DNA from 3 places in the Suipraeoptans intestinalis genome. Region 1 is predicted to be linked to each of the others. Evidence: predicted binding sites of a transcription regulator. Region 1 holds the regulator's gene; each other region holds the start of a gene.

Region 1 (2,271 bases):
AGTCCCCTTGTGGGAATCTTCTTTCCGAAGCGGCAGAAGCTGTCGGTATTCCTCCTGTTCCAGAAGAAAGCAGGCGTCCTTTTCCTGAACCCCGTCCAAAGAGATCCCGATATCCCTGCAGAGGATTTCCCCCGCATACTGCTTCCCGGGAAAGAGAAAGAGACCTGGCTTTTCCACCTGAAAGGTGACGGTTACCTGCGCTTTTAATGCTTCTCCGTAGATCTTTCCGGTGGAGACGCAAACGCCGGAAGGCACATCCACCGCCCAGACTTCTTTTTTCAGGGCGTTTAGACGCCGGATCAGCTCCTGATCCCGGGGCGACAGTTCCCTGGAAAGACCCACGCCAAACATAGCGTCCACCAGCAGATCGCCGTCCTCCTCCCGGTATTCTTTCTCCATCCGGCATCCCCTCTCCAACAGGCGCTGCATCTCCCAGAAAAAAAGCGGACTGCCCTTTTTTTGATCGCCTGTGACCACCACCGTCACGTCCACATTCCGCTCCTTCAGGATCCTGGCAATAGCAAGGCCGTCTCCTCCATTGTTGCCTGTTCCGCATAAAACACAGACCTTGGACAAATCCGTCTTTCTTTTCAGCAGCGCCTCCACAAAAGCAAAGGCCGCCCGCTCCATCAAAGTCTCCGCCGGGATCCCTTTTTGTGAGATGGTGTATGCGTCCGCCTGTTTCATCTGCTCTTTTGTCAGCAGCATTCTCACCGGCTCTTCCCCTCCTTCATAAAAAAGGACGTGTAACAGCAAGACTGTCCTCCCCACACTCTTTTTGTTACACGTCTGTATGTATCGTTATTTGCGATGTTCTTCCTTGTATCTGCTGATATTATAAGACAACTGCATCAGACTTTCTGACAGATGCACGTTTTCCACAATGATATGATCCGGAAGATTCAGATCTGTGTGGGCAAAATTCCAGATCGCCCTGACTCCGTTTTCCACCAGACGGTCTGCAACTTCAAGCGCCTTATCTTTTGGAATCGTCAAAACGGCGATCTCCACCTCGTTATTCTTCACGAAAGAATTGATCTCATCCATCATGCGGATGGGAACTCCTCGGATCGTCACTCCCTCCAGTCTGGGATTTACATCGAAGATCCCTTTCAGGATAAACCCTCTGCTCTCAAAAGCGGCGTAATTGGCCAGCGCCTGTCCCAGATTTCCTGCTCCGATGATGATGATGTTATGATCCTGCTCCAGACCCAGGATCTTTCCGATTTCCGTGTAAAGATATTTGACATTGTAGCCGTATCCCTGCTGTCCGAATCCGCCGAAATTGTTCAGGTCCTGACGGATCTGGGATGCCGTCACTTTCATGCGCTTGCTCAGGTCATTTGAGGAGATCCTTTCCATTCCATTTTCCAAAAGTTCTCCCAAATAACGGTAATATCTTGGCAGCCTGCGGATCACAGCCTGTGAAATTTCTCTTTCTTCCACTATTTTGTCCTCCCATAGGTTTTGTCGCTATCATTTTGTCATTATTATATAGAATTCCATTGTCAAAGTCAAACTTTTTGGGTTGTATTTTCTCCGGTATCCGTTATAATAAAATAGCTGTTTTACCGTGAAATCTCACAGCAGAAACGAGGGATATCCATGCTTTTGGCATGTCATCAGATTACCAAATCCTTCGGGGAACAACGTATTCTCTCCGAAGGTTCTTTCCACATAGAAGACCATGAAAAGGCCGCCCTTGTAGGACCCAACGGAGCCGGAAAGTCTACTCTTTTAAAAATCCTGACCGGAGAGATCGCTGCCGATTCCGGAAGCGTTATCCTTGCGAAGGGAAAAACTCTGGGCTATCTGTCCCAGCATCAGGCCATGGAAAGCCGGGCTACCATCTATCAGGAAGTGCGCCTGGCCAAAGCTCATATTTTTCAACTGGAAGAAACGATCCGGACGGTGGAGCAGGAATTAAAGCACCTTTCCGGCAGCGCTTTGCAGGATCGTCTGGAGCATTACCACCGTCTGGTAGAGTCCTTTGAACGCCAGAACGGCTACGCCTGTGAAAGCGAGATCACCGGGGTCCTGAAGGGACTGGGCTTTTCAGAAGAAGAATTTGAAAAACCGGTAGCCTCCCTGTCGGGTGGGCAGAAGACCCGCGTAGCCCTTGGTAAGCTGCTTTTGTCCAAACCGGATCTTCTTCTTCTGGATGAGCCCACCAACCATCTGGATCTGGATTCCGTGGTATGGCTGGAATCCTACCTGAGCGGCTGTCCCGGCGCCGTCCTGATCGTCTCCCATGACCGGTATTTTCTGAAT
Region 2 (2,271 bases), on a different contig from region 1:
TACCTTTTTGCCCATGAAGTCTCCTGTATTGATAATGTAGCAGTCTACCTGCTTTTCCTCTACCAGTTTTTTAAATTTCTCATAGTCATTGACCAGCGGATATGTCCGGAAAGGATTCGCATAAGGCACCACCACCAGCTTATTGGGATCTACTCCCGGCGCCAGACGCTCTGCGGAAGAACGCTTGGTTGCCAGTGTTGCTCCCATGACAGACGCCAGCGCTGCTCCTTTTAATTTCACTACCGGCGGGATCGTAGGATCCTTCATGATCCAGAAGATCGCATTGACCGGAGCTTCGATCTTGTCCACACGGTTCGGAGACCACAGCTTGGACTTGATGGCACGTCCGTTTCCGTTACGGATATCTTCTGTAACCAGCTGCACCTTTCCGTCCTCGTCCAGCGTTGCCGAACAGTTCTGCGCAGTCAGAAGGTATTGATTATCCGGGCATCCCGTAGGATAGTCGGAGGTTTTGTCAAAGTAGGTCGGCTCAATGGCGATGGAAGCACAGGTATCTGTATTGATGATAAATGCATCGTCATGCAGCACCTTGATCTCATATTTTCCACCGTGCTTTGCATGGGTCAGAGTGGATTTTCCGGATCCGGACAGTCCGTAAACAGAAGCTACAAACTTGGATCCGTCTGCCAGCAGATACTCTTTCTGTCCGCCGTGACAGGAAGCATATCCGTTTCTGTTGGCGATGGCCCATACCATGGTAAGGGTTCCCTTCTTGTGCTCTCCAAAGTAACGCATTCCCAGGATACATGCACAGTTTTGATCCGTGTTAAAGTAGCACAGGGTCTTGGGGTCGCTCAAACAGTCAAAGCTCACTCCCGGATTCTCCTCCGGCGTCCACTGCGGGTCTGAGAAAATATAAATATCCGGCTCTTTTCCATCTCCGATCAGCTTGGATTCTTTGTACATCTTCACGTACTCATCGGACATATACTGGAAGTTCAGCATCCAGGAATACATGATGTTTTCTTCTCCCTCCGGGATCAGAAGATGAACTCTTACCATAAATTCGGGATCCAGGCCTGCGTATACCGTTGCATGGTACATCGTCTTCCAGCGGGAGGTATAGATCGCATCCATTGCCACTTTGTCCAACGCCTCGCAGTCCACTCCCGGTTCTCCTGCGATCCTTCTTGCCGCAGCATAACGGCCGGTAATAGCGCCGTCGTTAAACAACAATACCTTGGCGTCCCGATCCAGACCGAACTCTTCTCCTCTATATACCGGCATATCCGTAACGATCGTACCCGGCGAATTTTTCGCCAGCTCATATGCCTCCTTCAGTGTCTCCACTTTCACCACATTGTTTCCATAAAACGCAGCCTCGATGATAGAACGGGTTTTGGAAAACCCAGTCTTCCCCGCACCGATCTCGCTGATTGGATAATACGCTTTTGTAGCCATAGACCTTCCTCCTTCAAAGTTCAAAATTTTTTTCATTATGCCACTTTTCTCCGGAAAAGTCAACGATTTATCAAAAATTTAACAATATTTTTGAAGGTTTTTCTCTTCTATTATTCAGTTTCTGCGTTTCGTTTTTCCTCTAAAACATAAAAAATGCAGGATTTTCATTCCAATCCTGCATTTTTATGTTTATTCTTTTCTATACGCTCGTCCGACCCTGTCATTTCCCGCCGTAAAACTTCTTTGCTTCGTCATCTCCCCGGATCCGTCTAAAAATATTTTCGGTTCGTTTTTCCCAGGCAGATGGTAAACGCTCCAAGGCCCACCATGCAAAGGACCAGCATGACTCCTAAAAGCCTGCCTCCCTGCCCTGTAAATGCGTGAAACAGTTCCACTGCCCCATACACCAGTAAAAGCACTCCCATCCCTCCCATGGGCAGCAGCATTTCCTTGATGTACTGCTCTTTGTTTCTGCAATTGTCAGGATTTGTGCCTTTGGGCAGCAGGATACTGTGGCTGATCCTTCCCTTAAATTTCATATTGTAAAAGCTGACCATCCAGTAAGCGCTGCAGGCTACCGCCAATATTCCGTACAATTCTTTCATCTTTCTGCTTTCCATCCTCTCATTTTAGCCGATCCCTACGCTTCCAGGATCTTTCTTACCGTTTCTTTCATTTCATCCCGGTCACATTCCATCGTATGCAGCACCGTTGCCTCCAGAATCTCCTTGACCGCCTTCGGCATGGCCGTCCTTGAAACCTTCTCCAGCTGGTGCAGCAGAGACAGTTCATCCCCCTTCTCCTCTTTTCCCAATGCCGCCAGGACACTTTTTACAAATTTATACGGGC
Region 3 (2,271 bases), on a different contig from region 1:
AGTTGATCACTACTGCATTGGCTGCTGACGGAAGCTGTGTGGGATCCAAAAGGATTCCCAGACATTCTCTGACTACCGCTCTTTCCTCTCCCATCGGATAGATGTCGGGAAGCAGATGGATGGTCAGGTTCTCTTCTTCCTTAATGGCTTTGCGGAGGATCTCTACCGCTTTTTCATTTTTCTTCTTGATCGCAATGATTCCCTTTGATGCATTGCAGATTTCCATACAGTACTTCAAACCGCGGATGGTAATGTCTGTCTGTTCCTCCAGCTGCACCATATTGTGGCGGAGTCCCGGCTCACATTCTGCCGCATTTACCAGTACATATCCGCCGTTCAGGTCCGTTCCGATCTTCACTCCTGTAGGAAATCCGGCTCCTCCCATTCCAACGACGCCCGCCGCCTTTACCATATCCAGCTTGCTGCCTTCTTCTATGGGAACAAACTCATCTTTTTGTTCCGCATCCGGTTTGATCACAATCCGATCTTCCAGCACTTCTTCTACCACTCCGTAAACACTGGAGAAGATGTTGGCTCCCAGTCCGGTAGGGGTAGCGATCAACGTTCCCTTTTTCACCTCGTCCCCAGCCTTAACGATGGGGGCACAAGGAGCTCCTACGTGCTGACGTAGTAAAATCTGTACATTTCCCATGATCTTTCTCTCCTTTTCTTTATAGTTGTCTTGCAGTCCGGCCCGCAGAAACGGATCCGGTCTGTAAACATAAGTAAAAAACGCATCATCTCTGTACGTTTACTTATCTTTTTCAAATGTGACAAATACAGCACTTTCCTTCTGACTCTCCCTGCTGTCCTCCCTGCAGGTCCCCTTCAAAGTCGTGCGTGCTGTAATCGTTGCTGTCTATGAGTGCGTCACTTATAATTTTTATCTATAATTGTCCGTTAATATTCTGTAGCAATTTCGCTATTTAATTAACGTGATTCGGGCATTTTTTGGCGAGGGCATGTGGGAATCGAACCCACCCAGGACGCTCCTAACGCCCTACACTAGTTTTGAAGACTAGGAGGCACACCAGTCACCCATCTACCCCCGTACATTGGTTTTATGCACAACAACTGTATCACACTTCCCCGGTCTTTTCAACCATTTTAACAGAATTTTATATATTTTTATATTCCCAAAAAACATTGACTTTTTCTGGCTTTTCGGTCATAATGCTATTAGAAAGATGAACAATTGACTAGAATGCGTTCTGATTGTTAATTTTATGTCGTTTTTTTGTTTCTTAAAAAAGACATGGTTGAAAAAATAACGGTCTTTCTCCATGTTTTTATACGATTCATAGATATTTTCTATGAACGAGAGGTAACCCTACATTATAAGGAGGTAGAATTATGGACTTGAAAGCAAATGTAAACTTTGAGCGTTTTGAAGCTGCATTACAGGTAGTGGACGCTCACACCGTTGGGGAATTCTGTCGTGTCGTGATCGGAGGGTTCCCGGAGCCAGAGGGAAACACCATGATCGAAAAGAAAAAATGGATGGAAGAAAACTACGATCATGTACGTACCGCTCTGATGTTTGAGCCAAGAGGACACCATGACATGTTCGGCGCTTTCCTTTGCAAGCCGGTCAGCCCGGAGGCAGACTTCGGCGTTATGTTCCTTGATACAGGCGGATATCTGAACATGTGCGGACACTGCACCATCGGCGCTGTGACCGTTGCCCTGGAAGCAGGTCTTCTGGAGTGCAAGGAGGGAGTGAACCAGGTAGTTCTGGAGGCCCCTGCCGGAATCATCCGTACAGAGGCAGTAGTAAAGGACGGCAAGGTAGAAAGCGTTACTTTGACAAACGTTCCTTCCTTCGTTTATAAAGAGAACTGCTCCGTTGTGGTAGACGGAAAAGAGATTCCATTTACCATTTCTTTCGGCGGAAGCTTCTTTGCACTGGTAGATACTACAAAGATCGGCTTCGATTCCATCGATCCCAAGACCGTTCCCGCACTGACAGACCTTGGTATGAAGATGATGGAGATCATCAACAAAGAGATTCCGGTACAGCATCCGCTTCTGGACATCACGACGGTAGACCTGGTAGAGTTCTACGGACCGACTCCAAATCCGGACAAGGCAACCATGAGAAACGTTGTTGTATTCGGTGAGCACATGGCTGACCGTTCTCCCTGCGGAACCGGAACCAGCGCAAAACTGGCTACCCTGCACAAATGGGGCGAGATCGGCGTAGGCGAAGAATTCATCTACGAAAGCTTTATCGGCAGCCTGTTCAAGGGCGTGATCAAAGAAACCACGAAA

What was found. The regulator Rex, encoded in region 1, represses fermentation and respiration genes when NADH is low (regulators of the CRP and FNR family bind a similar motif). The targets are predictions, from matches to a motif close to ATTGTTAANTANTTAACAAT.
Region 2: SOW26_RS07390 (phosphoenolpyruvate carboxykinase (ATP)) is a predicted target of Rex. The motif match lies at 1,489-1,508, and genes of this name have one in related genera.
Region 3: SOW26_RS03815 (proline racemase family protein) is a predicted target of Rex. The motif match lies at 1,215-1,234, and genes of this name have one in related genera.

The regions. Positions count from the first base shown of each region.
Region 1 is NZ_JAXFXH010000019.1:41,450-43,720, reverse strand. It holds gene SOW26_RS06050 (NAD(P)H-hydrate dehydratase) at 1-756, opposite strand, end outside; gene SOW26_RS06045 (redox-sensing transcriptional repressor Rex) at 802-1,446, opposite strand; gene SOW26_RS06040 (ABC-F family ATP-binding cassette domain-containing protein) at 1,606-2,271, shown strand, end outside.
Region 2 is NZ_JAXFXH010000020.1:17,642-19,912, reverse strand. It holds gene SOW26_RS07390 (phosphoenolpyruvate carboxykinase (ATP)) at 1-1,422, opposite strand, end outside; gene SOW26_RS07385 (hypothetical protein) at 1,692-2,027, opposite strand; gene thrC (threonine synthase) at 2,063-2,271, opposite strand, start outside.
Region 3 is NZ_JAXFXH010000011.1:71,732-74,002, forward strand. It holds gene prdC (proline reductase-associated electron transfer protein PrdC) at 1-652, opposite strand, end outside; tRNA gene SOW26_RS03810 (tRNA-Sec) at 953-1,050, opposite strand; gene SOW26_RS03815 (proline racemase family protein) at 1,354-2,271, shown strand, end outside.